One region of the Sphingomicrobium aestuariivivum genome, then DNA from elsewhere that is predicted to be linked to it. Evidence: predicted binding sites of a transcription regulator. Region 1 holds the regulator's gene; each other region holds the start of a gene.
What was found. The regulator LexA, encoded in region 1, represses DNA repair genes until DNA is damaged. The targets are predictions, from matches to a motif close to GTTCCNCNCTTGTTCT.

Region 1 (10,427 bases):
ACGTCCTTGACCGACTTGCCGACAGCGACCGAAGCTTCGGCGGCGGCGAGGTTGGCGTCGACCGCGGCGTTGAGTTCGGCAGCGCTCATGCCGAACAGGAGCTTGCCTTCGTTGGGCGTGAAGCTGGCGGCCGGGACCGGCACGTCATGCTTGTCGGTGCGGATGGTGATCAGCTGGTCATCGGCGGCGACGACCGTGCCGACCAGCGTCCCGTCGAGTTCGACGACCTGCATTCCGGTGGTCACACCGGCGGGCTGCGCGGCAACGGCCGGCGCCATCGGGGTCATCGCGACAAGCGCGGTAGCGGCAATAGCAGTCTTGAAGAACTTCATGGAAACCTTTCCCTTTGAATTGATTTGCGTTTTCTATCGAAACGCGCCTGAAGTCAGGCTGAATGGTTGGCAGAGGCCTCGTTAATCTTTCGTGACCTCGGCCGCGGCATGCACGATCGGCATGAAATCACTGGCAATCAGGCTCGCGCCCCCCACCAGCGCGCCATCGACACCGTCAATGGCGAAAATCTCCTTGGCATTGGAGCCCTTGACCGAGCCGCCATAGAGGATGCGGATCGAGGCGGCGCCGTCGCCATAGCGCTCGTCCAGCACCTTGCGGATGCGGCCATGCATCTTCTCGATATCCTCGGCGCTGGCGACCTTGCCGGTGCCGATGGCCCAGATCGGCTCATAGGCGATCGACAGGTGCACAGGGGCGGTGACCATGTCGGGCAGCGACTTCTCCAGCTGCTGCTGGACGAAGTTGAGCGCCTGTCCGGTCTCGCGCACCTTGAGGCTCTCGCCCACGCACAGGATCGTCTTCAACCCCGCATCGATCGCGAGCTCGGCCTTGTCGCGCACCTGCTCGTCGGTCTCGCCGAGCAGTTCGCGGCGCTCCGAATGGCCGACGATGGTGAGCTTGGCGCCCGCGTCCTTGACCATCGCCACCGACACCGAGCCGGTGAAGGCGCCTTTCTTCTCGTGGTGCACGTCCTGCGCGCCGATGAGGAAGCCGGGGCTTGCCGACACCGCGCGGGTGATGAGGGTGGCGGGCACGCACAGCGCGACCAGCACATTGTCGATCGTCTCGGTCTCGATCGAGATGCTCGTCACCTCGCCGAGTTCGGCACGGGTGCCATGCATCTTCCAGTTACCGGCGACAAACGGTCGTTTTGCCATTGCGTTACGCTCCCACCCCTCTCGTGAACGGCAAGGCCTCTAGCAGCAGGCCCGCCGCGATGACAAGTTGGGGTCGCCCCCGCGCGCGCCGCTGGCTTATTGAAACCCGCGCGTTGTGGCCCTAAAGCCTCGGGCGAACCCTATTCGCCTATCGAGCCCCGAGAGATCCATCCCATGTCGAAATTCCGCAACCTGTCGAAGTCGACAGTCGGGACCATTGCCCTGTTCGGTTTCCTGATCATCATTGTTGCCAGCTTCGCGCTGGCCGACCTGTCGAACTTCAACGTGGGTGGCGGCGGCGACGGCAGCCCGACGCTCGCCGAAGTGGGTGAGGAGGAAGTCACCGACCGCATGATGAGCGATGCGCTGCAGCGCCAGCTCGGCCTCGTGCGCCAGCAGAACCCCGAGGCGCTTTATTCGGATCTCGCGGGCGATTTCGACCCCATCCTCGAGGCGCTGATCGACGAGCGCGCGCTGGTGGCCTTCGCAAACGCCTACGACTTCTACGTCTCCAAGCGCCTGATCGACGCCGACATCTCGCGCCTGCCGGGCGTGGCCGGTCTCGACGGGCAGGTCACCGAGGCGAGCTACGGCGCCTTTCTCGCGCAGAACAACCTGACCGACGCCGAAGTGCGCCTGCTGATCGCCGCCGATATCCGCCAGCGCCTCATGGTCGCCCCCGTCGGCGCCGCGCAGCGCGTGCCCACCGGCATGGCGCAGGTCTATGCCTCGATGCTGCTCGAGACGCGCCGCGGCAATATCGCACTGGTCCCGACCGCGCCGATCGCGGCCACGCTCGACCCCAGCGCGGAAGAGGTCGCCACCTATTACGAGCAGAACAAGGTCCGCTACACCGTGCCCGAGCAGCGCGTCCTGCGTTTCGCGCGCTACGATGCCGCCACGCTCGAAGGCATCGCCGCGAGTGACGAAGAAATCGCCGCGGCGCTCGAAGCCCGCGCCGGCGAGATCGGCACCCGCGAGACCCGCATCATCAGCCAGGTCGTCGTGCCCGACCGCGAGACCGCCGACGAGATCGTCGCCCGCACCGCCACCATGAGCTTCGCCGAAGCGGTCGCGCCCGAGGGCTATAGCGCCGCCGACGTCTCGGTCGGGCCGCAGACGCTCGCCGAACTGCGCCAGCTTGCCGGTGACGCGGTCGCCGAGGCCGCCTTCGAGGCCGATGCCGACAGCCTCGTGGGCCCCGTCCGCTCGCCCTTCGGTTGGCACGTCGTCGCTGTCGGCGACGTCACCACCGAACAGGGCGTCGACGAGGGTGTGGCCCGCGCCGAGGCGCGCGAGGAAATCACCGCCGCCAAGCGCCGCAACGCGCTGCTCGACGCGATCGCCGACATCGAGGATGCGGTGCGCGACGGCGAGAGCTTTGCCGAGGTCGCCGAGCGCTTCGAACTCGTCGCCAGCGAAACCCCTGCCATCACCGCTACCGGCCGCGATCGGACCAACGCCGATTTCCGCATCCCCGAGAACCTTTCACCCGCGCTCGAGGCCGGGTTCGCGATGGCCGGCGGCGATGATCCCGAGGTCGTGCTGCTGGCCGACAATTCCAGCTTCGTGCTGGTCGATGTCGCCGACATCATCGATCCCGCCCCCGCCGCGCTCGACGGCATCGCGCAGCGCGTGCGCGCCGATTACATCCGCACCACCGCCGAGGCGCGTGCCAACGAACTGGCCAACGAGATCATCGCCGCGGTCCGCGAGGGCAGCTCGCTGGCCGATGCCGTGAGCGCGGTCGCGGAAAGCAGCGGCTTTGCCCTGCCCGCGCCCGAAAGCCCCGAGCTGACCCGTCTCGAGCTCGGCCAGTTCGGGGGCCAGCCCCCCGCCCCGCTCGCCATGCTGTTCCGCCTGTCGGAAGGTGCCACCCGCACCGTCGGCGATGCCGAACAGCGCGGCGTCTTCGTGGTCGAGCTGACCGAGATCGAACGCGGCAATGCGCTTTCGCGTCCCTCGCTCATCAGCCAGACGGCCGAAGCCTTCGCCCCGACGCTGGAGGGCGAGCTGCAGCAGCAGTTCCTCGCCGCGATCGAGCGTGAAGTCGGCGTCACCCGCGAGCCTGCCGCCATCGAGGCGACCCGCGCGCGCATCATCGGCGGGGGCAACTGATCCCCCGCCTGCTCGCGCTCGACAATCGCGACAGCTTCACCTTCACGCTCGTCGATTATCTGCGGCAGGCGGGCGCCGAGGTCGTCGTCACGCGCAGCGATGCCATGAGCGTCGAGAAGGCGCTCGCCGAGGGCCGCGACGGGATCATGGTCTCGCCCGGCCCGGGCACGCCCGAGGACGCAGGCATTTCGGTCGCTCTCGCCGCCGCCTGCATCGAGGCGCGGCGGCCTTACTTGGGAGTCTGTCTTGGTCACCAGGCACTGGCGCTGGCCTGTGGCAGCACCGTCGGGCGCGTGCCCCCCGTCCACGGCAAGGTCGCACATGTACGGCACGACGGCAGCGGCCTGTTCGCCGGCCTGCCCTCGCCGCTCGACATGACGCGCTACCATTCGCTCGCCGTGCCCGATCCCCGGCCCCCGCTCCTCGCCAATGCGTGGAACGAGGAGGGGCTGTGCATGGGGCTACGGCACGAGGCGGCGCCTGCGCACGGCGTCCAGTTCCACCCCGAGAGCATCGCCAGCAGCCACGGCCGCGCGCTGGTTGCCGCCTTTGTCGCTCTTTGCGGCCGCGAAACGGCTTGACAGCTGCCTTGAAGGTTGCCTAGATGTTCCGCGTTCGTTCTCTAACGGGAACATTTGCGGTCAAGGGGGACCCGAGATGCTGACGCCGAAGCAACACGAGCTGCTCGCCTTCATCCACCAGCGCCTGTCGGAGACGGGGATCAGTCCCAGTTTCGACGAGATGCGCGAAGCGCTCGACCTCAAGTCCAAGTCGGGCGTCCACCGCCTGATCGGCGCACTCGAGGAGCGCGAGTTCATTCGCCGCCTCCCCAATCGCGCCCGCGCGCTCGAGGTGCTGAAGCTGCCCGAGGGCATGGCCGAAGCCCCGCCCGCCGAGGCCGCGCCCGTCAAGGCCGCCGCGCCCAGGCGGGTCGATGTCATCCCGACACCGGCAAATGACGTGGTCGAGATCCCGCTCCACGGTCGCATCGCCGCGGGCACGCCGATCGAGGCGCTGCAGGGCAATGAGGGCTTTGCCGTGCCTGCCGCGCTGCTCGGCCCGGGTGAGCATTATGCGCTCGAGGTGGCGGGCGATTCGATGGTCGAGGAAGGCATTCTCGACGGCGACTTCGCGCTCATCCGCAAGGTCGACAATGCGCGCGACGGCGAGATCATCGTCGCGCTCGTCGATGGCGAGGAGGCCACGTTGAAGACCTATCGCCGCGAGGGCCAGATGGTCCGGCTCGATCCGGCCAACGCCGCCTACAGCCCGCAGCGCTACGAGGAAGGCCGCGTCGCCGTGCAAGGTCGTCTTGCCGGCATCATCCGCCGCTACTGATGCACCGCCTTTTCACCCTTGTCCCGGCGCTGGCGCTCGCCGCCTGCGCCGCCCCCTCCCTTGCGCCCGAGGAAGACCCCATGCCCACCGCCCGCTTCGATTATGTCGAACTGCCCGCCACCGATATCGACGCCACTAGGGCCTTCTACGAACAGGCCTTCGGCTGGGAGATGACGGGGTTCGGGCCCGACTATGCCGCGACGATCACCGGCGATACCGATGTCGGGATCACCAGCGATGCTGTGGAAAAGCCCGCTGCCCCGCTGCCCGCCATCCGTACCGATGAACTAGAAGCCGTTCTCGAGAGCGTCATCGCGGCGGGCGGGCGGCTCGAAAAGCCGATCTTCGCCTTTCCGGGCGGGCGCCGCTTCGAGGCGGTCGACCCCTCGGGCAACCGCTTCGCGGTCTACGAACCCGACGCCGAATAGGGCGACCAGGCGAGGTGGCGACTGCGCGCTGCCACCGTCTCCACCCGCGGCTGCTCCCCGAGATGGATTGCCATTCCGCCAGTGCGCGCGAGCGTTTCGCGATCGAGCTTGAGCCAGCGCGGGCTACAAGCCTTCGGTAGCCATCGTTCGCTGACCACGATATCGGCGCCCTCGCAGGCGTCGACCAGTTCGCGCCAGGCAATGAAGTCGCGCGACCGCGTCGCGAGCACGCGCCATTGCCGTCCTTCCCGTTCGATCACCGCGAGGCAGGCATCGCGGTTGCAGCGCGCGAGCGGCGAATCCTCGAGCGCGGGGAGCGCACCGTCATGCCCCGCCCCCTCGGCGAGCATGTCGCGCACGAAATCGCCGGCCCGCGCGCGCAGGAGGTGCGGCACGCCCGCCTCGTCGAGGAGGGCAAGATGGCGGCCGTCGCCCGTGACCAGCAGCGCCGGGCGCGGCGCCGCCATCGCCATGCCGATCCCCGCCAGCCACAGCGGCAGGCCGAGCCAGCGCCAGCGCTGCTGCCACAGGCACAGCCACAGGAAGCCGCTGATGCACAGGGCGAAGGCGGCGGCGGGCATGCTCGGTACCATCGCGACCGCGCCGGGGCTGGTCGCCACCCCGTGCGCGAGCGCGGTCAGCAAGTCCAGCGTCAGTCCCGTCAGCCACCAGAAGGGCGCGCCCAGCCCGACGAGGTCGAGCAGCAACGCGGCGGCGAGCGCGGGCATGATTACGAAGGTGGTGAGCGGGATGGCGATGAGATTGGCCGCCACTCCGTAGAGGCCGGCCTTGTGGAAATGGAACAGCGCGAAGGGAATGAGCGCCAGCTCGACCGCGAGACCGGTCAGGAGGAGCGCGAGGAAACCGCGCGCCATCCTGCCACTCCACCCGTCATCCCTTGGCGCCAGCCATCGCTTGGGCACGGGATGCGCATGGAGCGCGATGATCGCGGTCACCGCCGCGAAGCTCAGCTGGAAGCTCGCCCCCGCGATCGCCTCCGGGCGAAAAAGGAGGATGATCGTCGCCCCGGCCGCGACCATCCGTAGCGACAGCGCCTCGCGCCCGAGCGCCATGCCGAGCAGCACCAGCAGCGCGGCGATGCACGCGCGCACGGTCGCCACCTGCATACCCGTCAGCAAGGTGTAACCAACCCCCGCCAAGGCACCGATCGCCGCCGAGACGATAATGAGGTTGGTCCGCGCCGCCAGTCTCGGGAACAAGGCCAGCAACCGGAGCGAGAGCAGCATCGTGCCCCCGACTACCGCGGCGATATGGAGCCCCGACACCGCCAACAGGTGCGCAAGCCCCGAGCGCCGCATCGCCTCGGCATCCTCAGCTGCCACCGCATTCTTGTCGCCGGTCGCCAGCGCGGTGGCGATGCCGTCGCCGCGCCCCGGCAAGCGTGTCCGCACCCGCTCTCCGAGCCCCATGCGCCAGCTTGCGAGCCCCGAGGGCTCGGCGGGGGCGAGCACCTCCACCTCGCCGAGCGCCGTCCCGACAGCACCGATCTTTCGAAACCAGGCCGTGCGCGCGAAGTCGTAGCCGCCCGGCACCGACATGCTCGGCGGCGGGGTGAGCCGTGCCCGCAACCGCAGCCGCGCCCCCTCGCCCATCACCGCCTCATATTGCGCCGTCCGGAGCGATATCCGCATCCGTGCGGGCAGCCCCGCCTCCTCCACCGCCAGCGTGAGCCGCCACTTGTCCTTGGCCGTAAGCGGCTCGACCTTCTCGACCTCGGCCTCGAAAGAGGCGATCCGCACCCTGTCCAGCACCTCGTGTGCGACCATCTCGGCGCGCAGCCAGATCCACCCGCAACCGAGACTCGAGGCGATGAGCCCCGCCATCAGGAAGCGCCGCGCCCGGCCCTGCCCGCGCGCCGCCAGCCCCGCCAGGCCGAGGCCAAGCAGCATCGCCCCTGAGCGCGCTTCCACGCCAGGCAGCACGAACCACAAGGCGACGCCCGCGCCGAAAGCGGTGACGATCCAAAGCGGTAGCTGGGCCCGTTCGGCCTCGAGCAGCCGTTCGAGCCCCTTGCGCACAAGGGCCCACGCCGATACGAGGCCGCCGAGCCGACCCGGTTGCATGGACCTTCGCCATTGCGGGGTCTGCAAACCTTTCATGGCCGTAACAACAAAGGATTTGTCGCGTGAGCGCAAGCGAAACTGCAAACCAGGTGGTCACCCGCTTTGCCCCCAGCCCCACGGGCTTCCTGCATATCGGGGGCGCGCGCACCGCGCTGTTCAACTATCTCTTCGCCCGCCACCACGGCGGCAAGTATCTCGTCCGCATCGAGGATACCGACAAGAAGCGCTCGACGCCCGAAGCGATCGAGGCGATCCATGACGGCCTCGACTGGCTCGGCCTGCTCGGCGACGAGGAACCCGTGTTCCAGTCGCAGCGCGCTGGCCGCCACGCCGAGGTCGCGCAGGCGCTGCTCGACAAGGGCGCGGCCTACAAATGCTATCTCACCAGTGAAGAGCTGACCGCGCGCCGCGAAGCCGCGCAGGCTGCCAAGAAGCCCTTCCGCCTCAACAGCGAGTGGCGCGACTGCCAGCCCGGGCCGGACCAGGAAGGCCAGCCCTATGTCGTGCGCCTCAAGACGCCCAACGAGGGCGAGACGGTGATCGAGGACATGGTCCAGGGCCGCATCTCGGTGAAGAACGAGGAGATCGACGACTTCATCCTGCTGCGCTCGGACGGCACGCCGACCTACATGCTCGCGGTGGTGGTCGACGATCACGACATGGGCGTCACGCACATCCTGCGCGGCGATGACCATTTGAACAACGCCTTCCGCCAGCTGCCGCTGATCAAGGCGATGGGCTGGCCCGAACCGAAATATGGCCACGTCCCGCTGATCCACGGCGCAGACGGCGCCAAGCTTTCGAAGCGCCACGGCGCACTCGGCGTCGATGCCTATCGCGACGACATGGGCCTGCTGCCAGAAGCCGTGTTCAACTATCTCCTCCGCCTCGGCTGGGGTCATGGCGACGAGGAAATCATCGACCGGACACGCGCCATCGAACTGTTCGATGCCGGCGGCATCGGCAAGAGCCCCTCACGCTTCGACACCAAGAAGCTCCTGAACCTCAACGGTCACTATATCCGCGAGGCCGACAATGCCCGCCTCGCCGAGCTGACCGCCGCCGAAGCCGGTGCGACGAGCGAGGAGGACAAGGCGCTCCTCACCCGCGCCATGCCCGAGCTCAAGGCGCGAGCCCGCGACCTCCATGAACTGGCCGCCGGCGCGACCTTCCTGTTCAAGTCGCGTCCCCTCGAGATGGAGGAAAAGGCCGCGGGCCTGCTCGATGCCGAAGCGCGCCAGAATCTCGCCCTTGCCCATGCAGCCTTGGCCGATCTCCCGCGTTGGGAAATGGAAGAGGTTGAAACTGCCGTTCGCGAGGTTGCGGACAAGGCGGAATTAAAGCTAGGGAAGCTCGCCCAGCCGCTGCGTGCGGCATTGACGGGCAGCAACACCTCCCCGGGCATCTTCGATGTCCTCGTCCTTCTGGGCCGCGATGAATCGCTGGCCCGCATTGCTGATCAGATGACCAACGGAGCCGAATGAATGAGCGACAAGACCGCCACCCTGAACGTTGACGACAGCAGCCTCGAACTGCCCGTCCTGCCCGGTTCGGTCGGCCCCGAGGTTGTCGACATCCGCAAGATGTACGGCCAGACCGGCAAGTTCACCTACGACCCCGGTTTCACCTCGACCGCCTCGTGCCAGAGCGCGATCACCTATATCGACGGTGGCGAGGGCATCCTCCTTCACCGCGGTTACCCGATCGACCAGCTCGCCGAGAAAGCGAACTTCCTCGAGGTCGCCTATCTCCTCCTCCACGGCGACCTGCCCAAGAAGGAAGAGCTGGAAGAGTTCACCAACACCATCACCTATCACACGATGGTGCACGAGCAGCTGGCGCAGTTCTTCCGCGGTTTCCGCCGCGATGCGCACCCGATGGCGGTGATGACCGGCGTCGTCGGCGCGCTGTCGGCCTTCTATCACGATTCGACCGACATCACCGATCCGCAGCAGCGCCTCATCGCCTCGCACCGTCTCATCGCCAAGATGCCGACGATCGCCGCGATGGCCTACAAATATTCGGTCGGCCAGCCCTTCGTCTATCCGCAGAACGATCTCAGCTACACCGGCAACTTCCTGCGTATGACCTTCTCGGTCCCCGCCGAGCCCTATGAGGTCAACCCGATCATCGAGCGTGCGATGGACCGGATCTTCATCCTCCACGCCGATCACGAACAGAACGCCTCGACCTCGACCGTGCGTCTTGCCGGCTCCTCGGGCGCCAACCCCTTCGCCTGCATCGCGGCGGGCATCGCCTGCCTGTGGGGCCCCGCGCATGGCGGCGCCAACGAAGCCGCGCTCAACATGCTGCGCGAGATCGGCGACGAGAAGAACGTCAAGACCTATGTCGACCGCGCCAAGGACAAGAACGACCCGTTCCGCCTGATGGGCTTCGGTCACCGCGTCTACAAGAATTACGATCCGCGCGCGAAGGTGATGCAGCAGACCGCCGAGGAAGTGCTCAAGGAACTGAACATTTCCGACCCGGTCCTCGATGTCGCCCGCGAGCTCGAGCATATCGCGCTCAACGACGACTATTTCATCGAGAAGAAGCTCTACCCGAACGTCGACTTCTACTCGGGCATCATCCTCAACGCGATCGGCTTCCCGACCGAGATGTTCACCGCGCTCTTCGCGCTGGCCCGCACCACCGGCTGGGTCGCGCAGTGGAACGAGATGATCTCGGATCCCGAGCAGAAGATCGGTCGTCCGCGCCAGCTTTATGTCGGTGCGACGCAGCGCGACTACGTCCCCGTGGGCGAGCGCTAAGCGACAGGAAAAAGGGTCAGGGGCGCGGCAGCTTCAGCGTGAAGCGCGCGCCCTCGCCCAGCGCACTTTCGAGGCTCAGGTCCCCGCGCATCGATCGGGCGAGCCGACGGGAAATTGCCAGACCCAGCCCGGCATGGCCCTCGCCTGCCGGGCCTAGTCGTTCATAGGCCTCGAAAATCCGTCCCTGGTCGGCGCGCGCGATCCCCGGCCCCTGGTCGGCGATGGTCACCGACACATCGCGATTGTCTTCGTCGAACACGACCGCCACGGCACCGCCCTCGGGGCTGTGCTCGATCGCATTGCCGATGATGTTGACGAGGATCTGGAGGACACCGCGCGGCTCTCCCGCCGCCTTCAGTGCGTCCGTCTCCTCGACCTCGATCTCGATATGCTTGTCGCGCGCCTCGGCGCTGGTCATGGAGACCGCCTCGCGCACCAGTTCGAGAAGGTCGATCTCCTCGCGCGTGTCGCCGGCGGCCTTGCCAATCGAGCGGATGACCGAGAGCAGATGCCGCC
Region 2 (10,427 bases), 300 kb from region 1:
CCAGCCGCGCAGCGGCATGGAGACGATTCCGAGCTTCCGCACCTCGCCCCGCCCCCATCACCTGTCGGCCGTCCGGCCCGGCGGGCGCGACTGACGCCAACCCCCGGGGCCTCCGTTCCCGCGGCGGCCCGCCCAGTCCAAGGAGACATTGCATTGGCCCACCAGACCGAATTTCTGATCGAGCGGATGGAAGAAGAACGCGCCAAAGCCGACGCGGCCACGCTGGCCAAGGTCAAGGAACGCCATGAGCGCGCCGCGAGGAGCTGGGAAAAGCTCGCCAATCGCGCGATCGCTGCCGACAAGCTGCGCGTCGCCGAAGAGGCCCGCAAGGCCGAGATGCGCGCCGAACAGGCGCAGATGCCGATGCCGGCCTGACCCTTCATCCCTCAGGGAACACAAAGAGGCGCGGGGGTTGTCCCTGCGCCTTTTTTGTTGCCCGTTGCCGCAGCTGCCTCGCCGGCCCCGTCGGGCCTATTGGCTAGGGGCTTTTACCACGCCCTGACCGGCTGACATCTCGCTTGATCTATGTTAAGTCGATGGACCGGGAGACACGTATGAACGGTTCGTCACGGCTCGTCGATTATTGCACCGAAGAGGCCGCGCGGCGGCTGGTCGATGATGCATCGCCGGCGCCTTTCGGGGCGATGCTCGATGCCGGCGGCAGCCCGCACGGTATCGCCGGCGCCTCGCGCCGCGAGCTCGAGCAGGAGATGGACCAGCTCATGGCCAATGGCGTGGTGCGGGCCACCGCGCTGACCGAGTGCCTCCCGAGGGACCGCGATCGCGGCACCATCATCATTTCGGTCGCGTGGGGTGACCGGGCGATGCAGGTGCGGGTGCCCTACGGGCGGCACCGCGAAGGGCTGTTCTGGGGAAAACATTCGGTCAGGCTCGGCGAGGCCGAGGTCGAGACCGGTGCGCGCGGGCAGCTTCAGGCCGGCTGACAATTTCCTCAGCATCTTTCCAGTAGCGCGTCAGGATCGCTTTTCCGTGTGGCGTTAGAACGGACCCCGCAAAGAGGGAGACGCGCACATGAAACTTCTGGTCAACATCCTCGCCCTTGGAGCCGCCGCCATGTCGCTGCCGTGGCTCCTCTCCGGCATGGCCGATCCGGACAGCGGTTCGACCCACATGCCCGCCAGCACGGCGGCCGGCTTCTGCCAGCTGACCTTCGACCAGATCGCGGCCGACGATTATTCGTGCCGCCTCGGCGGCGGCGAAGCGGTCCGCGACTAGGTACGCCTTACGGCGCTCGGTCCTGGTCAGTGGCCCCGTCGAGCCGCTCGCGGACCGCCTGGGCGAGCCGCGACAGGCTGAAGGGTTTTGCCAAGAGCGCCACGCCCTCGTCCAGCCGTTCGTTGTGGACGATGGCATCGCGGGTGAAGCCGGTGGTGAAGAGGACCGGCATGCCGGGGCAGCGCTCGGCGACCGCATCGGCAAGCCGCCGCCCGTCCATCTGCGGCATGACGACGTCGGTGAAGACGAGATCGACCCCGCAATCCGACCCCAGCCGCTCCAGCGCTTCCTCGCCATTCTTCGCCTCGATCACGGCATAGCCGAGCGCTTCGAGCGCATTGACACTCGTCTCGCGCACCGCCGCCTCGTCCTCGACCACCAGCACCGTCTCGCCGGGCTGCGCCATCGGCAAATGGTCGCTTTCCCCGGCGCTCACGCGGCGGTCCTCCAGCCCCTCGCCGATGGCGCGCGGGAGGTAGAGCTTGATGGTCGTTCCCTCGCCCTCCTCCGAATAAATGGCGAAATGGCCGTCGGACTGCTTGAGGAAGCCGAACACCTGGCTCAGCCCGAGGCCCGTGCCCTTGCCGACCTCCTTGGTGGTGAAGAAAGGATCGACCGCCTTGGCCTGCACCTCGGGCGACATGCCGGTGCCGGTGTCGCTGATGGCGATGAGGACGAAGTCGCCCGCGGGAATGTCCTCGGCGGCGGCATGGCTGCCATCGAGGCGGGCGTTCCCGGTCTCGATGGTCAGCCGTCCGCCCTCGGGCATGGCGTCGCGGGCGTTGACCGCGAGATTGACGATGGCGTTTTCGAGCTGGCTGGGATCGGCGACCACGGGCCACAGGTCGCCCGCCATGACGGTCTTCAATTCGATCTGCTCGCCCAGCGTGCGGCGCAGGAGTTCCGACATCTCGCCGACGAGACGGTTGCAGTCGACAGTCTCGGGCATGAGCGTCTGGCGCCGCGAGAAGGCAAGAAGGCGCTGGGTCAGCTCGGCGGCCTTCTCGGCGCCCATCATGGCACGTGACAGCGCCTTGCGCTGCTTGTCGGGATCATCGATTTGCCGCGCCATGTCGAGATTGCCGGTGATGATGGCGAGCATGTTGTTGAAGTCATGCGCGATACCGCCCGACAGCTGGCCGATCGCTTCCATCTTCTGGAGCTGGCGGATCTGGTCCTCGGCCTCCGCGCGGGCGGCGGCCTCGGCGATGAGCTGGTCATTGGCTTCCTGCAGGTCGTGGGTGCGCGCCTCGACCTCGCGCTCGATGCGCAGGCGGGCGAGCTGCTGCTGGAAGGTGAGGAGAACGACGAGCAGGGTAAGCGCAAGGCCGATGCAGAAGACGACCAGTGCGCCGATCTTGGGATCGGGCGTGTGGAAGGCGCGGGTCGCGGCGACGCGGATGGTGAGGGTCTGGCCGCCGATGGAGAGCTCGCGCGTCTCGGCGAAGGCGCGCTCCGCGGCATCGCGCTCGCCATACAGGAGGGTCTCGGCGGAGACGGGGCCGTCATAGACCCCGATCTCGACATCCTCGTAGAGCGGTTCGTCGGTGATGGTGCTGAACAGGTCGCCGGCCCGCAACGGGCTGTAGACCCAGCCGATGAAACGCTCGCGCCCCTGCAGCGGCTGGGTCACCGGCATGTAGAGGAGGAAGCCCGCCTGCTTGTCCTCGTCGATTTCCTGGACGAGCTCGATCTTGTGGCTGAGCGCCACCTCGCCGGACTTGCGCGCCCGTTCCATCGCGGCGCGGCGGTTGTCCTCGCTCATCATGTCGAAGGCGAGCGCGGCTTCGTTGCGCTCGTTGCCGGGCTCGAGGAAGGTGATGATCGAATAGCCTTCGCGCTCCCCTTCGGGCCAGAGGGCGCGGAAGGTTTCGCCCTGCCGGTAGGCGGAGGCCAGGCGATTGGCCTCCCCCGGCGACTGGGCATAGACGGAGAAGCCAACCCCGAGGATGCCGGGGTTGAAGCGGGCGAGGTTCTGGCGCTCGACATAGCGGCGAAAGTCGGTCGCGGTGACGCGGTCGGAGGCGCGGAACAGCGCCGCGCCGCCGCGCAGCACCGCCGATTGCAGCGCGAACTTGTTCTCGACCGACAGGGCAGCGCGGTCGGCGAGGCGCGACAATTGCTGGTCGTAGCGGCGCTGCGAATTCTCGAGCGATTCGAAGGCCGCCAGCACGCTCAGCACCAGTCCCGCGAGCAGCAGGAACAGCGGTAATCGGTAGCGTGACAAAAAATCGGTCAAAGCGGTGTTGGCCCCCGAGCGGACGTGGATGAATAATCCAACAAGCGCGGGCGGTTCGGGTTCCGAAACGATCGCGCGCGGGGAGCTTCTGGGACGGGCGCGGGGCTTGCGGGGCCGGGCGGTTGCTGCTCATTATCGGCGGCATGGAGGGGGCGATCATCTTTGCATCGCTGGTCGTCGGCGTAGCCGTGACCGACCAGCTGACCAGCCTGCACCACTTGCTGCGCAAGGGACGGGCGGTGCGGTGGGATCCCCTGTGCCTCGCCACCGCGCTCCTGGTGACGCTGACCATCATCATGGTGTGGTGGGGCATTGCGGGGGATGAGGCCGAGACCATGACGATCGGCGGCTTCCTGCCGAGTTTCCTCCTGCTCGTGCTCCTCTTCCTGCTGGCCGCGCACAGCCTGCCCGACCGCGAGGAGGTGCAGGCGACCGGGCGCTACGACATGTTCGCTTATTATGACGCCAACAGCCGGATGATCTGGCTGCTCTATACGGTGGCCTCGCTTTTCTCGAGCCTGACGGGGGTGGTGCAGTCGGCGATGGCGGGGGTGGGGCGCGACCGGATCCTGCTGCAATATGGCCCCGACCTCGTGATCGTGACCTTCCTGATGGGCTCGCTCATTTTCGTGCGGCGGCGCTGGTGGCACTGGGTGGCGCTGGTGGTGCTCTATGTCGGGCCGATCAACTGGCTGGGGCGCAGTTTGGGCTAAGGCGAGCATTCGCGTCGCGCGACAGTGGCGGGGCCGCGAGGACAGCGGTGTCATTGCCTTCTCGAAACAAAGGGCGTAGAGCCGGACGGGCTACCAGTTGCCGACTTCTGGAACATCCGGGCGGACAACGCGCCCGAGTCTTTCGTCATCGCCGATTTCTAGCATGAAGCTGCTGCGCCCTTCGCAGCGGCACCGAAGGACTATTCCCATGATCGAAGGCACCGTAAAATTCTTCAATAGCGACAAGGGCTTCGGCTTCATCGCGCCCGACGGCGAGGGCGATGATGCCTTCGTGCATGTCAGCGCATTGGAAGCGGCCGGGCTGCAGACCCTCGAGAAGGAACAGCGGGTCGGCTACGAGCTCGAACAGGATCGGCGCGGCAAGATGGCCGCGTGCAAGATCACGCTGCTCTAGCGAAAGGCCGCTATCGTTTTGCCCGCCGCGGGGGCCGCGGGCAGGGGGGGAAGGGGCTCGTCGCAATGCGGCGGGCCCTTTTTTCTCTTTCACCCCGGGGGGAGGAAGGAAGCAGCATGTCCGACCAGAGCGATTATCTCGTAGAGCGCGTGCGTGAAGCGCGGGCGCTGGCCCGCGAGGCCACGCTCGACAATGTGCGCGCCAACCATCTGCGATCGGCGGCGGCGTGGGAAGCGCTGGCGCAGCGGTCGCTGCGTACCGATATCCTGAAGAGCGAGGAGGCCGCCCGAAAGGCCGAGCGCGAGGCGCAGGCGGCCGCCGACGAAGCGGCCGGCATCGAGCGTCCGCCGCGCGGCGGACGCCCGCCCCGGTCCTAGCGGATGGCGCCGACGCGGTCGCTGCCCTCGAAGGGGCGGGCGTTGATGCGGGCGCGATAATCCTCGGCCATGCGCGTGTAGACACGGCGCATTTCCTCGGTCGCGGCACGGTGGGCGCGGTCGTGCGCCACCTGTTCGCGGTGGAGCAATTCGTTAAGATCGGTGATGGGCATAAGGCGTTCCTGCGACAAGCGTCGGCGAGTTACTCGTTCCGACAGTCACAGGATGCTTCGAGAAAATTCTTGTGATGCCAGTGGTATAGCACGGATCGCGCCGCATGTCGCGCGGCGTCTGGCGCGCGGTGTCTGGTGTGCCCGGTCAGGCGCGGGCGAGCTGGCTGAGTTTCTTCACCGTATTCATGTTGCGCGCGGTGCCGCGGTCCATGGCGGGGAGCTTCATGCGACTGCGGCCCTGGCCCGAGGGATAGTGGAGGTAGAGGTGGCGGGTGCCGAGCGCGACCTGCTCGTCGGTAATGTTGGTGGCGGCGGTGATGTCGGCCTGTGTCGGTGCGTCGTCGAGAAAGAGCGCTATGACCTTGTTGCCGGGGGCTTGCGGAAACGGGTTGGCGGCGAGGAGGGCGTCGAGTTCGTCGGCGGTGCGGACGAAGAGCGGGACGGGGGCGCCGACATGGGCCTTAAGCGCGGGGCCGAGGCGGGCGCGGATCTCTCCCTCGCTGTCGTCGGTGTCGAGGAGGAGGTTGCCGCTGGCGATATAGGTGCGCGGGTCCGCATAGCCCGCCGCCGCCGCGAGCGCGCGCAGGGTGTGCATCTTGAGCGGCGTGCCGGCGTTGATGGCGCGGAGGAGGGTTGTTTTCGAGATCAAATTACCAATCGTTCCTCGAAGGTTACCTCGTGCCAATCATTAGAAATGCAGCATGCGATTGATGAAACTGCCACGGCTAAAAATGCGTCGGTATGATCTGACGATTTGAGGGTGTGGTGGTCATCAGGGCAATCGTCTCTTTCGGCGAAAATGCTCTCCATTCGTATATCCCCATGGAAAATACGTGACCGAAATCCGTACCCTTTATTGATTAGTTTATTCATATCATGCCCCCTTATCTCCGCTGATAAAAGAGGTGCCCGGCGACGTATTTGATAAGCAATGGCACTAGAACTGTCACAATATAAAGCCTCCAAGGACGCTATCGTCCACAGAAGCGTTGGGTAAGAGTCGTGTTTGTTTGATACCTTAAAGATTCTCGAAAGAAGGCAAACCGACTTCTCGACGTTCGTCTCTCCCTTTCCGTACCAATAGCCCTTACATTTTAATGACCACTCCAAAACCTTTTCTGGATGCGTTTTAGGTATCCTACTGATGTCGATAAGATTGTCATCGTTCACAGCCCACGGTATGCATGAGTCACATCCATTTGACTCTGAATGCTGTTCTCCACACTCAGCAAAGGTTTTGATGGTATTTAGAGCACCGCCAAAGGCAATGTTCCAAATGCCGAAACAGCCATCGATCAATTTCGTGACTTGATCGCACAAGGAATCCTCAAGCATTGAGAGCAGTTTTTCATCTTCTATCTCGCTTCCATCAGGATATTGGATTTTAGGAAGGTCGCTCGCGGAAAACGTAGGTTCGCTAGCGGTGGCTTCTATGACAATACAATTGTCTAAGCCTGCGGCAAACGTTCTAATCTTGAGAAAGTCTAATTCTTCAGGGTCAATGTCTTTCACGTTCAATGTGATAGTTTCGCAGAGAAATTCGGGGTCGAAATTCCAGCACGACAGAACCATTCCATCAATTCGGGATAAAGCCCATTCGCGAAGCGCTAAGAATTCTTCGCTGTCGATATGATATCTGGGGAGAATGTAGCTCTTACAGGTGCATGACCTTAGTTCATTGTCACTCATATATTTCAGTCCAAACTCACAAAGCTATCCAATACCCGTTTCCGTCCTGCTTTCTCGAACTCGATCTCGAGCTTGTTGCCTTCGATCGCTTCGATCTTTCCGTAGCCGAACTTGCCGTGAAAGACGCGCATGCCGACGGTCAGGTCGTCGCGGCCCTTGTTGCCTAGGCTCACCGCGCTGCCGCGGCTTTCGATGATGCGTTGTTCGCCTTTTTCGAAGCGGGAGCTGGCGCGTTTCCAGCCGGGGCCTCGGGTGCTGGCGCGGTTGGAGCCCGCGGCGGCGAGGTGGGCGAAGGGGTCTTCGTGGGGCTGGAACTGGGCCTGCCAGAGCGAGGCGCCGCCCGACATGGTCTGGTCGCTTTCCACATGTTCGGCGGGGAGTTCGTCGACGAAGCGGCTGGGGATGCTGCTCGTCCACTGGCCGTAGATGCGGCGGTTGGCGGCGTGGACGATCATCGCCTGTCGGCGCGCGCGGGTGATGGCGACATAGGCGAGGCGGCGCTCTTCCTCGAGGCTGGCATTGCCGCCTTCGTCCAGCGCGCGCTGTGAAGGGAAGAGGCCTTCTTCCCAGCCGGCGAGGAAGACCAAGGGGAATTCCAAGCCCTTGGCGGCGTGGATGGTCATGAGGGTGACGCGCTCTCCCGCCTTGTTGGCGTCATTGTCCATGACGAGGCTGACATGTTCGAGGAAGTCCGAGAGGGTCTCATATTCCTCCATCGCGCGGGCGAGTTCGGCGAGGTTGTCGAGGCGGCCCTGGGCCTCGGCGGACTTGTCGGCCTGGAGCATGGCGACATAGCCTGACTCCTCGATCACCTGCTGCATCAGCTCGGACGGAGTGAGGGCTTTGGTGCCGCTTTCCATGAGCTGGCGGTTGTCGTCGCCGATGACGGGGGTGGCGATCGATCCGGACATCAGTGTCCGCCAGCGGGCGAAGTCGCCGACGAAGCGGCCGAGCGAATTGCGGGCGCGGGGGGTGAGTTCGTCGGTGTCGAGGATCTGCGCGGCGGCCATAAGGAGCGGGAGGCCCTGCGATCTCGCATATTGGTGGATGGTGGCGACCGCCTTGTCGCCGAGGCCGCGCTTGGGGGTGTTGATGATGCGGTCGAAGGCGAGGTCGTCCTGCGGGGAGGCCAAGAGGCGGAGGTAGGCGATGGCGTCGCGGATCTCGGCGCGCTCGTAGAAGCGGAAGCCGCCGATGATCTGGTAATCCATGCCGATGGCGATGAAACGCTCTTCGAACTCGCGGGTCTGGTGCGAGGCACGCACGAGGATGGCGCAATCATCGAGGCTGCCGCCCTTGGAGACGTGGTTTTCAATCTCTTCGGCGATGCGGCGGGCTTCCTCGGGGCCGTCCCAGACGCCGAGCACTTTCACTTTCTGGCCCATGCCGGCGTCGGTCCACAGCTCCTTGCCGAGGCGGCCGCTGTTGTGGGCGATCACTCCGCTGGCGGCGGCGAGGATGTGGCCGGTGGAGCGGTAATTCTGTTCGAGGCGGACGATCTTGGCGCCGGGGAAATCGCGCTCGAAGCGGAGGATGTTGGACACATCGGCGCCGCGCCAGCTGTAGATGCTCTGGTCGTCGTCGCCGACGCAGGCGATGTTGTTGTCGGGGGAGGCGAGCATCTTCAGCCATTCATACTGGCTGGCGTTGGTGTCCTGATATTCGTCGACCATCAGGTAGCGGAAGCGCTCGCGCCACTGGTCGAGGACGTCGGGGTGCGCCTTGAAGATGGTGAGCATGTGAAGGAGGAGGTCGCCGAAGTCGCAGGCGTTCACCGCTTTGAGCCGCTCCTGATATTGCGCGTAGAGGTCGGCGCCCTTGCCGTCGGCATAGGCTTGCGCATCGGCGGCGTCGATGTGGGCGGGGGTGAGGCCCTTGTTCTTCCATTGGTCGATGAGGCCGGCGAGGGCGCGGGGCGGCCAGCGCTTGGGGTCGATCTGCGCGGCCTCGACGAGTTGCTTCAACAGGCGGAGCTGGTCGTCGGTGTCGATGATGGTGAAGTTGGGCTGGAGGCCGACGAGCTCGGCGTGGCGGCGGAGCATGCGCGCGCAGACCGAGTGAAAAGTGCCGAGCCAGGGCATGTTGTCGACCGCGCCGCCGGTGATCTTGGCCACGCGCTCCTTCATCTCGCGCGCGGCCTTGTTGGTGAAGGTGACGGCGAGGATCTGGCTCGGCCAGGCGCGGCGGGTGGCGATGAGGTGGGCGAGGCGCGCGGTCAGCGTGGCGGTCTTGCCCGTGCCCGCGCCCGCGAGGATGAGGACGGGGCCGTCGAGGGTGGTCGCGGCCTCGTACTGCGCGGGGTTGAGGTGCGCGAGATAGGCTGGCGTGTCGGCGGGCATGGGGGGCGAAGATTCGGTCACGCCTGACAGGTAGGGCGGGGAGAACATTTGGGCAACCCGGTCGGTGGTCGGGGAGTCGGGGAGGCGACTCGAAGATGCAGTTGGTGAGTCGTTTTCGAGTCGGGCGGGCGGAATCGGGCTTGCGAATCGGCTTTGTGCTGGCTAGAGGCGCGGCTGGACTGGGGTCGTGCCCGCGAAATTCGCGAGTTATGCGCGATATCCCCGTTATCCACAGGCGAAAACATCTTTTAAGCGCTTGGAAACCAAGCCGATTCGCGACATATTGAAATTGTGATCGGGACGAACCGCCCGGGCCCTTCGGGGCAAGGAAACGGAAGTTCCGATCTCCGCCGGCAGGCGAGGGTCGCAAGACCGGAAGGAGCGCCAAAGGATCTTCGGATCCGGACAGCGTGTCGAGATCCGGACCCTTGGGGACCAGACCAGCCGGTCGGACGGCACCGGAAGCACCGGGGTGCCTAACGCAGCCGCGCTGCACCGATCTTCGGATCGGGGGAGCGAAGGGCGCGAAGGTCCCGGTCCAGGAAGGGCCGCGACGAACCACCGGGACGCGATCCGCTTGACGGGTCGGTCGGTGAGGGAAAGGCACGGAGCCTGTCGTGAGTGAGAGCTCTCAACAGGCAAGGCGCCGGACCCGAGGCGAAGCTCCTCATGGGAGCAGGCCGGGTGGAAACGAGCGACGCCTGAGTGGGTGCGCAAGGATGGCGATGGGCGCCGAACAGAAGCCTTCGGGCGGACGTGAAGCGAACCCGGGCCAAGACCGGCAAACCGACCCGGAGCCAAGAAGGGGACCAGCGTTTCGGCGCTGGTCCCTTTTTCTTTGCGCGGGTGTCGGGCGGGTCGGGGGCGCCGCCGTCGATGATCGATGCGCTGTCCGCTAACGCGACGATGAGGCGGGTTCGGGCCAGGCCGGGGCTTGCCGTCTCTTCCTCCATTTGCTTGTCTCCGCCCTGCTCGGGGGAAGGGGGATTTCATGATGATCGCATCGGGGCTGCTGGGCGGCCTCCTCTATGCGTCCGCCACCGCGGGCCAGCCGGTCGAGGTCGCACCGCGGGGCGATATCCGCGGGCTGTTCACGTCCGAAGACTATCCGAGCATGGCGCTCCGGCACCAGGAACAGGGCGGGGTGCGCGCGCGGCTGCACGTCGGTCCCGACGGCCGGGTGACCCAGTGCAAGATCGCCGAGAGTTCGGGCTCGGAGCATCTCGACCGGGCGACCTGCACCGTG
Region 3 (10,427 bases), 650 kb from region 1:
TGCCGGGCTCGAGGGCTGGATGCACAGCGACCTTGCCGAGCGTATCTTCGCGGCCAATGGCACCAGCCTCGAGGCGGTGAAGGCGGCAGCACGGCGCAAGGACTTCCAGCCGATGCCGCTCGGCACCACCATCGACGCCACGCTGCTGGCGCGGCAGGAGCAGATCGCGGCCAAGAATGTCGTCGGCGTCCTGCCGGGTTCGGAGCGCGCGGACGAATATGTCGTCTTCACCGCGCACCACGACCATCTCGGCATGGTCGAGGATCCCGCAGAGGAAGGCGATGCGGTCTATAACGGCGCGCTCGACAATGCGACCGGCACCGCCGCGCTGATCGAGCAGGCACGGGCCTTTGCCGAGAAGGGTGGCGCGAAACGCAGCCTCGTCTTCCTCGCTGTCGGCGCGGAGGAGCGCGGGCTGCTCGGCTCCAAATATTATGCCGCAAACCCGCTCTATCCGCTGAGCCGCACCGTCGGGGTGATCAACACCGACAGCCTCGGCGTGTTCGGCCCGGCGAGCGATTTCTCGATCAGCGGGACGGCGCGGCTCGGCCTTCTCGACCTGATGATCGAGGAAGGCGAGGCGCTGGGTCGCACCTTCGCGCCCGATCCGCGCCCCGAGGCAGGCGGCTTCTTCCGCTCCGACCACTTCCCCTTCGCGCAGGTCGGCGTGCCCGCGGTAAGCTATCGCTCGGGCCAGCAGCTCACCGAGGGTGGCGCCGAGCGCGCGACCGAGCTGGCGCGCGACTATGTCGCCAACCATTACCATCAGGCGAGCGACGAATGGTCGGCCGACTGGCGCTTCGACGGCATCACGTCGGACATGCTCTTCATCCACCGCGTCGCGACCACGCTGGCCAATGGCGAGGACTGGCCCAACTGGGCCGAAGGCAGCGAATTCAAGGCCATTCGCGACGCCAGCGCCGCCGAGCGCGACTAGGTCGCCCGCAACTGTCGCCGCGCGCATGGGAAGGCATAATAGGAGAGCAGCATGGCCATCACCTTCTACACCAATCCCATGTCGCGCGGCGGCATCGTTCGTTGGGCGCTGCACGAGGTCGGCGCGGACTATGAAACCAGCATCATCTCCTATGGCGAGGAGATGAAGGGCGACTATTTGGCCAGCATCAACCCGATGGGAAAAGTGCCGGCGATCACGCATGACGGAAGGATCGTCACCGAATGCGCGGCAATCTGCCACTATCTCGCCGAGACGCATCCCGATGCCGGCCTGTTGCCGACCGACGCCGAGCGCGCGGCTTATTATCGCTGGCTATTCTTTGCGGCGGGCCCGCTCGAACAGGCGGTCGTAAACCGGTCGATGGGCTTTGAGGTGCCCGACGATCCGCAAAAGCGCGGCATGGTCGGCTATGGCCACTATGGTCTCGTCATGGACGTGATCGAACAGCATTTCTCGGACAGCGATTTTGCCGCGGGCGAGCGCTTCACGATGGCCGATGTCTATCTTGGCAGCCAGGTCGCCTGGGGTTTGCAGTTCGGCACGGTCGAGGACCGTCCCGCCCTGCGCGCCTACGCCGAACGCTCGACCGACCGCGAGGCGGCGAGGCAGGCACGGGCGATCGACATGAAGCTGATCGCCGAAGCGCAGGAAGACTAGATCGTCTGCGGCTCGAGTGCGCGGTCGCTCAGCCTGACGAACATGCTCATGCCTTCAACTTCGATGCGCGCTTCGCTTTCGCCCTTGGGCAGCGTCACCACGGGCGTGGCAATGATGCGCCATACCTCGCCGTCCCACTCGCGCACATTGATATGGACGCGGCGCACCAGCTCGCTGCCGCTTACGTAGGCGTCCATCGAGCGCTCGCAAAAGGTGCGCTTCAGATCACAGCGAAGATCGGTGCGGTGAACCCTTTCGGCGAAAACAGGCCGCGAGAAAGTGGTGATCGTATCGCGCCATTCCTCGTCCCGTACCGAGACCACCAAGTTGAAGGGTTCATCGGTCACACCTGTCGGCGTCGGCGAGGTGGCAAGGGCGATAGCGGTCAGCAGCACGGTCGTCTCCCTGAAATCCCAGCGCGCCGAGGCTAGGGCGCATTCGCTGAACGTTACTCTAACGAAAAAGGCCCGGCAATCGCTCGCCGGGCCTTCGATAATTCGAAACTTCGATCTCTATTCCTGGCTGCCCATGAAGCTGAGCAGGAACTGGAACATGTTGATGAAGTCGAGATAGAGGTTGAGCGCGCCCATGATGACCACGCGGCTCATCAGGTCCGAATTGTGCGCGACATAGGCGTACATCGACTTGATCTTCTGCGTGTCATAGGCAGTGAGGCCGGCGAAGATCAGGACGCCGATGGCGCTGATCGCCATGTTCATCGCACCCGACTGGAAGATGAAGGCGTTGAGCAGCATCGCCACGAGGATGCCGACGACACCCATGATGAGGAAGGTGCCCCAGCCCGACAGGTCCTTCTTGGTGGTGTAGCCGTAAAGCGACAGGCCCGCGAAGGCGGCGGTCACGGCGAAGAAGGTCTGCGCGATCGAGATGCCCGTGTAGCGCAGGAAGATGGTGCTCATCGACAGGCCCATCAGGGTCGCGAAGGACCAGAAGAGCAGGTGGAGCGTGCCGGTCGACATGCGGTTCTGGCCGAAGCTCATCGCGAAGACGATGGCGAGCGGCGAGAGGATGATGACCCACGGCAGCAGGCCGCCGCCCATGAAGACGCTCGCGGCCATGCCCGAGCTGTAGAAGAGCATCGCGACGATGCCGGTCAGGAGCACGCCCGACGCCATGTAATTGTAGACGCTGAGCATATATTTGCGCAGGCCCGCATCACGCGCGGCGCGCGGAACGCTGGTCGTCGCGGCGGGGTCGAACCCCATGCGCGTGCGCTCGTCGAACTGATTAGCCATTTTTTCTCCTCTCCGCCTCCCCCCGGGAAGGCCGAACACGATGACGTTACGAGGGGGAATATCGGGCCTGATCGCTCCGATTTCAAGCGAAACCGGATACGCGCGGCCCGTCTTTTCGACTAGGAGAGGAGGCATGCACCGGCTGTTCGTCGCCTTGCCCCTGCCCGAAGCGCTGGTCGATGCGCTTGCCCCGGCCTTGGAAGGCGGGCCCGAAGGCTTGCGCTGGCTACCCGAAGAGCAGCTCCACTGCACCGTGCGTTTCATCGGCGAGGTCGAGCGTCCGGTGGCGGCAGACGTGGTAGAGGCCCTCGGCGACCTGCGCGCGCCGCCACTCGAGGTTCGGGTCGACGGTGTCGGTATCTTCGACCACCGGCGGCGCGGCGCGCTGTGGGCAAGGCTGGTGCCCAAGGCGCCGCTCGACGCGCTGCACGAGAAGGTGGATCGCGCCGTGCAGCGCTGCGGACTGCCGCCCGAACGCCGCGCCTACCTCCCCCATGTCACGCTGGCCCGCTGGTCGGGCGGCGCGGTGGATGCGCGGCAATGGGCCGGGCGCTGGGCGGGACTGGCCAGCCGGACGGTGACGATCGAGCGCTTTACGCTGTTCGAGAGCGAGCTGACCCGGATGGGACCGCATTACGAGGTTGTGGAGAGCTATTCGCTCGGCTGAGGGGCTGCGGGATCGCCGTGGCGCCAGCCGGCGAGCGTGGCGGCGTCGTGGAAAGCGCCATCGTGGAACAGGCCCGCGATTAGCAGCGTGTTGGCGACATCGACGAGCGGGTTCCCGTCGAGCAGCAGAAGTTCGGCGGCCGCGCCCGGCGCGAGATGGCCGAGATCCTCGAAACCGAGCCGCTGTGCGGGAACTCGAGTTGCGGAGGCGAGCGCGTCTCGCGGCGACAGGCCGGCCTCGACGAGCAACTGGAGCTCGCGGTGCAGGGCATAGCCGTCGGCGCGGCAGTCGCCGCCATTGTCGGAACCGGCAAGGATGGCAACGCCTGCGTCGTGCAACTGGCGAACGACTTCGAACAGTTCACCGGTCGCGGCTTCGGCCACGACCGGGTCGATGGCATTGGCACCGGCGAGACTGCGGCTGCATCCGTCCATCGCGCGGCGGTGCACGGCGAGCCGTCCGGTCGGGAGCGCGACGCGGTTGGTCGGCAATTCCATCGTCAGCATGGGTGTGATGGCGACCCCTGCCTCCGCCCAACGTCCGAAGAGGACGTCGCAAGCCTTTGTGTCCCGGGCAGCGAGGAATTGCCGGTTCTTGTCGAGCTTCGCGCCCCAGCCCGAGAACCAGGCCTGCAGCACCTGCAGCCGCGCATCCGCGGGATTGTCCGAGCAATCGTCGACAATGTTGACGTAGACATGTTCGAAAAAGCGCTGGCCGTTGGCGATCGCGGCATCGGGGGTGAGGCCGAAAATCATGTGGCCGGCAAGCGGCAGGCCGCGCTCCCTGGCGACGGCGCCAATGGCGGCATGCGCATCAGGAGGAAGGTTGTCATAGACTTTGAGGAAGTCGACACCCGCGTCCGCCAGCTGGTTGGCCACGGCGGTCGCGGTGGCCGCGTCGGGGGCATTGACTGCCACGTCCTTCGTCCACTGGTTGCGCGCCCCGTCGATCACGGGGCCGGCGGCGATGAGGGCCGGCGCGTGCGGGGCTCGCTCGATGAGCGAGCGCAGGCGCGGCAGTTCGCTAAGCGCCGTGCCGGTGTCGCGCAGGCCGACAATGCCATAGCCAAGATAGCGCGGCAGGAGCTGCCCGGTCACGTCGGTGCTCGACACGGGGCCATCGTTAAAGGCGGACAGGACGTGGACATGGGAATCGATGAGCGCGGGCATGAGATAACGGCCCGTGCCATCGATGACGTGGCTCTCGTCGGCAAGCTCGGCATCGTCATGCGGAGAGATCGAGACCACCTTGCCGTCACTTATGCGAACATCCTGCCCGGCAAGCCCGCGATCGCCTTCGAGGTCGATGACGGTGACGTTGCGGACGAGGAACTTCTGCGCATCGGCAGGAGCGGCGACGAGCGCGAGCAGCGCGGCAAGGAAGTAGCGGGTCATGCACAAAGGCTAAGGAGTTCTCCCCGGCAACCACGAAAGTTGCGGCCAATCGACAGGCGCCATCGCCCAACCGACACGGGTCGCCGTCAGAGAAGGCGCTCGCGGATAGCCTTGGCGCCGCTCCGGCTCGCGGTCAGGACGGAGCCGTCGCGCATGCGCAGGCTGAACTTGCCGCCGCCTGCGGGTTCGATTTGCTCGACCTTGTCGATGGCAACCAGCGTCGAGCGATGGATGCGCAGGAACCGCGGCCCGAGCTGGCTCTCGAGCGCGCCGAGGGTCGTGCGGATGAGGTGACTGCCCGACAGCGTCCTCGCCTCGACATAATCACCTGCCCCCTGCAGGCTCACAACGCGATCGAGGTCGAGCGGACGGATGCCGTCCTCATCCTTGATGAACGGGGCGGCCGGCGGGTCGTGAGTTTCGAGCGCTGCCTGCGGCACCGGTTGCCGCTCCCCCAGCAAGGAGAAGACCGCATAGGCAAGCAGGCCTTGGTAGAGCTGCCAGGTCGCTGCAGGGCCGAGGAAGGGCTCAACCGAAAAAAGGAGCAAGTCCCCGCCCGCCACGATGCCCAGCGCGATCATCAGCAACCAGAACCAGAAGAAGGTGAACAGGATTGCGCCGACGATATGGGCGCCGATGCGCTTTAGGCCGCGCAGCGAGCGCCCCCGCCCGGCCCAGAAATGCATGGTCGCGGCCCCGACAAGCAGGAGCGGCAGGATATTCGCAAAAACATCGGCAGGGAAACGCCACCCGGAGGATGCTCCGGTGATCTGGAAGACGACGCAATAACCGAGGCCGAACAGCCCGCCGACAACCAGCAGGTCACGCCATCTTGGCGGCATCGAGAAGGTTTCGCGACGCATCGCCTTCCCCTATGCCAAGCAGGCGACCTGCCCGAAAGCCCTTGCTTGCATCTCGTCACCCGGAACCCACATCGGGGCTTGGCCCGTTAGCCTTGATAGGCTAGCAGATGCGAAAGAACAAAACGAGAATATCCAATGGCGCTCACCAACATCAGCGTGCGCGGCGCGCGCGAACATAATCTCAAGGGCGTCGATGTCGACATCCCGCGCGAGAGCCTGACCGTCATCACCGGCCTGTCGGGCTCGGGCAAGTCGAGCCTTGCCTTCGACACCATCTACGCCGAGGGCCAGCGCCGCTACGTCGAGAGCCTGAGCGCCTATGCGCGCCAGTTCCTCGAGATGATGCAGAAGCCCGATGTCGAGCATATCGACGGCCTGTCGCCCGCGATCTCGATTGAACAGAAGACGACCAGCCGAAACCCGCGCTCGACCGTGGCGACGGTGACCGAGATCTACGATTACATGCGCCTCCTGTGGGCGCGGGTCGGGGTGCCCTATTCGCCCGCCACGGGGCTGCCGATCGAGGCGCAACAGGTCAGCCAGATGGTCGACCGCACGATGAAGCTGCCCGAAAAGTCGCGCCACCTCCTGCTCGCTCCCGTCGTCCGCGGCCGGAAAGGCGAATATAAGAAGGAACTGGCCGAGTGGCAGAAGGCAGGCTTCACCCGCGTGCGCATCGACGGCGAGGTCTATCCGATCGAGGAAGCCCCCGCGCTCGACAAGAAATACAAGCATGACATCGAGGTCGTGGTCGACCGGATCGTCATCAAGCCGGGCATCGAAGCGCGGCTTGCCGACAGTTTCGAGACTGCGCTCGAGCTCGCCGACGGGCTCGCCTTTCTCGACCCCGTTGATGCGCCGGTCACCGAAGACGAGACGGTCACCAAGTCGGGCATGAAGCTCGACCACGGGGTGCCCGGCCGTGTCGTCTTTTCACAGCGCTTCGCCTGCCCCGTATCCGGCTTCACGATCAGCGAGATCGAACCCCGCCTTTTCAGCTTCAACGCGCCGCAGGGCGCCTGTCCGGCCTGTGACGGCCTCGGCGAAATGATGGAATTCGACGAGGATCTCGTCGTTCCCAACCACGGCCTGTCGCTGAAGAAGGGCGCCGTTGTCCCCTGGGCGAAGTCGCAGCCCCCCTCGCCTTATTACATGCAGGTGCTGGGCAGCCTCGCGCGCGCCTTCGATTTCGACCTCGAGACGCCGTGGGCGGACTTGCCGGAAGAGGCCCGGCGGGTGATCCTGCGCGGTACGCGCGGCAAGCCGGTCACGCTCCGCTTCGTCGACGGCAAGAAGAGCTATGAGGTCAAGAAGCCTTTCGAGGGAGTCATCGGCAATCTCGAGCGCCGTATGCGCACGACCGAAAGCGCCTGGATGCGCGAGGAACTGTCGAAATACCAGGCCGCCCATGCCTGCGAGACCTGCGGCGGCGCGCGCCTGAAGCCCGAAGCGCTCGCGGTCAAGATCGCGGGCGAGGACATCTCGCTGTCCGCACGACGCTCGGTCGTCGATGCGGTCGAATGGTTCGGCAGTGTTGAAGGCAGTCTCACCGACCAGCAGAAACAGATTGCCGGCCCGATCCTCAAGGAGATCAACGAGCGCCTCGGCTTCCTCCACAATGTCGGGCTCGACTATCTCAACCTCGACCGCACCTCGGGTACCCTCTCGGGCGGCGAGAGCCAGCGGATCCGCCTCGCCAGCCAGATCGGGTCGGGCCTGTCGGGCGTGCTCTACGTTCTCGACGAGCCCTCGATCGGCCTCCACCAGCGTGACAACGACCGCCTGCTCGAAACGCTCAAGCGGCTTCGCGAGCTGGGCAATACCGTGCTGGTGGTGGAGCATGACGAGGACGCCATCCGCACGGCCGACCATGTCATCGACATGGGGCCGGGTGCCGGCGTGCGCGGGGGCGAAGTTGTCTGCTCGGGAACGCTCGAGGAAATCATGGCCTGCGAGGACAGCCTCACCGCCGACTATCTGTCGGGCCGCCGCGAGATCGCGGTGCCGGAAAAGCGGCGCGAGGGGAACGGCAAGAAACTCACCCTGAAGGGCGCGCGAGCCAACAATCTCAAGGACGTCACCGCCTCGATCCCGCTCGGCACTTTCACCTGTGTGACCGGTGTTTCGGGGTCGGGCAAGTCGAGCTTCACCATCGACACGCTCTATGCTGCCTCGGCGCGCGCGCTCAATGGCGCTCGTATCCTTTCGGGCAAGCACGACCGGCTGGACGGACTGCAACACCTCGACAAGGTCATCGATATCGACCAGTCGCCGATCGGGCGCACGCCGCGGTCGAACCCCGCGACCTATACCGGTGCCTTCACACAGATCCGCGACTGGTTCGCCGGCCTTCCGGAGTCCAAGGCACGCGGCTACAAGCCGGGACGGTTCAGCTTCAACGTCAAGGGCGGTCGCTGCGAGGCTTGCAAGGGCGATGGCCTCCTCAAGATCGAAATGCACTTCCTGCCCGACGTCTATGTCACTTGTGACGTCTGCCATGGCCAACGCTATAATCGCGAGACGCTCGAGGTCACTTTCAAGGGCAAGTCGATCGCCGACGTCCTCGACATGACGGTCGAGGACGCTGTCGAATTCTTCAAGGCGGTGCCGTCGATCCGGGACAAGATGGAGATGCTCCAGCGGGTCGGGCTCGGCTATGTGAAGGTCGGCCAGCAGGCGACGACCCTTTCAGGCGGCGAAGCGCAGCGCGTGAAACTGGCGAAGGAACTCTCGAAGCGCGCGACGGGGCGAACGCTCTATATCCTCGACGAGCCCACCACGGGTCTTCACTTCGAGGATGTCCGCAAGCTTCTGGAAGTGCTCCACGCCCTCGTCGAGCAAGGAAACACCGTTGTCGTGATCGAGCATAATCTCGACGTCATCAAGACAGCAGACCATATCCTCGACCTGGGACCCGGTGGCGGCGTCAATGGCGGGACGATCGTGGCGCATGGAACGCCCGAGGTCGTGGCGAAGGAACCTGCAAGCTACACCGGCCGCTATCTCGGGCCGATGCTCAAGTCGGTCCGGCCCTCGGGTGCGGAGAACAGCGAGTTGGAAAGCGCGGACTAGCGGTCCGCTGGCGTCCCGCTACGTTTCCCTCAGCCTTCCGCGGGGCCGCTGAGCGTCGCGCAAGCTACACGCGCCCCTGCATCACCGGCAGGATCGCTTCGATAATCATCGGCACCCTCGTGAATGACGAGCGCCGTCCCGTCGGCGTCGGCGATGCTGCGCTGGCCCGCGCGGAGCGAGGCCTCGCGAACGAGATAGATACTGCGTCCCTGGCGCTCCTCGCTGATCTCCATATTGGCGAGGTCTCCAAGATGCGAGCCCATGGGGTTGTCGCGTCCGTGCTGAGCTCCAGTCGGGTTCCAGTGACCGCCGGCACTTTTGAAATCGGGTCCCTCGCAGACGCCGGTTTCATGGAGATGGACCGCGTGACTTCCGGCGGCGAGCCCGTCTACCTCCACCGTCACGGTGATGCCATTGGCATCCTCGCTCATGCTGACAGTGCCGACACTGTCTCCCGACGCTGAACGTAGGTCCGCACTTTGCGGTGCTGGATAGACGACGCCTGCACTGCTGCCCCCGACGGCCGGAGTTGCTTGTTCCGTCTCCCCTCCACAACCGGCAAGCAGGCAGCAGCCCAACAGCGACATCGTCCGCATCATCACAAATCCCCTTTCGCCATCGAGAACGAGGCAGCTTGTCAGTCGATCCGGTGGAAATGGATTTCGACACGCCGGTTCTGTGCTTCGCGCACGCCGTCGGCGGTCGGCACCAGCAGGTCGGTCTCGCCAGCGGGTTCGGCGAGGATCACGCGGTCGCGCCCGATGCCACGCTTCACCAGTTCATCGCGGACAAGGGCGGCACGGCTTCGCGAAATGCGACGATTTACGGCTGCCGGCCCCGACCGGTCACTAAAGCCGGTAATTTCAAGGCGGTACGTTGCGCCTGAACCGCTGGCGGATTCGACAACCTTGTCGAGGATGTCGGCGCCATCACGGTCGATGACGCTCCCGCCCCAGCGGAAGAAGACCATATAGGGGCCGGGCGACGCCTCGTTCTCGCAAATGGCAGGGCTCGCGACGATACGGTCGTCGGCGCAGCGCGTGGGCTCACCTGCAGAGCCATCCTGAAAGACCAACAGCCCACCAAACATTAGCAACCCGATCATCCACCACTCCTCTGCCCTTGCGCCCTCAGCCTAGGGAGGGATCGGGGTGTCGTGCAACGCAAAAAAGGGAGCCCGCTGTTCGCAGACTCCCTTCTTTGTGGTTGGCCGAAGCCTCCCGGGCCTTAGCCGCGCTCGGGTTCCGGCGGCGGCGGGGGCGGCGGCGGCGGCGGCGGCGGCGGGCACTCTTCCGTCGCCAGGATCACCGTCCCGTCCGGGCACGTCACCGTCGCCGGAGGCGGCGGCGGGGGCGGCGGCGGGGGCGGCGGGGGCGGCGGCGGGGGAGGCGGCGGTGCGAAGTTGAAGATCAGGCTCGCGAGGAGGCTGTGGCTTTCAAGCTCAGCATCGCTCAGCGACGCGTCCGCAAACGGTGCCAGCACGGCAGGCGCATAATCGAATTCGCCGGTGTTGAAGTAGCGATACTTCACGCCGAGATCGATGGTGCGGCTCAGCGGCAC

Region 2: a site for LexA is predicted at 9,223-9,238, ahead of NUW81_RS03845 (ATP-dependent helicase). Genes of this name have one in related genera too.
Region 3: a site for LexA is predicted at 5,910-5,925, ahead of uvrA (excinuclease ABC subunit UvrA). Genes of this name have one in related genera too.

What each region holds. Positions count from the first base shown of each region.
Region 1 is NZ_CP102629.1:446,691-457,117, forward strand. Features, by position in the region: gene NUW81_RS02150 (hypothetical protein) at 1-332, opposite strand, end outside; gene tpiA (triose-phosphate isomerase) at 414-1,172, opposite strand; gene NUW81_RS02160 (peptidylprolyl isomerase) at 1,347-3,290, shown strand; gene NUW81_RS02165 (anthranilate synthase component II) at 3,290-3,871, shown strand; gene lexA (transcriptional repressor LexA) at 3,948-4,628, shown strand; gene NUW81_RS02175 (VOC family protein) at 4,628-5,056, shown strand; gene NUW81_RS02180 (ComEC/Rec2 family competence protein) at 5,035-7,140, opposite strand; gene gltX (glutamate--tRNA ligase) at 7,203-8,624, shown strand; gene NUW81_RS02190 (citrate synthase) at 8,625-9,911, shown strand; gene NUW81_RS02195 (sensor histidine kinase) at 9,928-10,427, opposite strand, start outside.
Region 2 is NZ_CP102629.1:745,036-755,462, reverse strand. Features, by position in the region: gene NUW81_RS03895 (hypothetical protein) at 154-375, shown strand; gene NUW81_RS03890 (hypothetical protein) at 555-944, shown strand; gene NUW81_RS03885 (hypothetical protein) at 1,033-1,236, shown strand; gene NUW81_RS03880 (CHASE domain-containing protein) at 1,244-3,475, opposite strand; gene NUW81_RS03875 (hypothetical protein) at 3,619-4,188, shown strand; gene NUW81_RS03870 (cold-shock protein) at 4,397-4,603, shown strand; gene NUW81_RS03865 (hypothetical protein) at 4,720-4,980, shown strand; gene NUW81_RS03860 (hypothetical protein) at 4,977-5,153, opposite strand; gene NUW81_RS03855 (DUF1697 domain-containing protein) at 5,299-5,802, opposite strand; gene NUW81_RS03850 (HEPN domain-containing protein) at 5,799-6,842, opposite strand; gene NUW81_RS03845 (ATP-dependent helicase) at 6,848-9,181, opposite strand; gene NUW81_RS03840 (energy transducer TonB) at 10,173-10,427, shown strand, end outside.
Region 3 is NZ_CP102629.1:2,146,040-2,156,466, reverse strand. Features, by position in the region: gene NUW81_RS11085 (M28 family peptidase) at 1-937, shown strand, start outside; gene NUW81_RS11080 (glutathione S-transferase family protein) at 989-1,615, shown strand; gene NUW81_RS11075 (hypothetical protein) at 1,612-2,010, opposite strand; gene NUW81_RS11070 (Bax inhibitor-1/YccA family protein) at 2,128-2,871, opposite strand; gene thpR (RNA 2',3'-cyclic phosphodiesterase) at 3,005-3,538, shown strand; gene NUW81_RS11060 (amidohydrolase family protein) at 3,523-4,932, opposite strand; gene NUW81_RS11055 (LytTR family DNA-binding domain-containing protein) at 5,019-5,795, opposite strand; gene uvrA (excinuclease ABC subunit UvrA) at 5,931-8,867, shown strand; gene NUW81_RS11045 (superoxide dismutase family protein) at 8,897-9,298, opposite strand; gene NUW81_RS11040 (OmpA family protein) at 9,505-9,972, opposite strand; gene NUW81_RS11035 (outer membrane protein) at 10,095-10,427, opposite strand, start outside.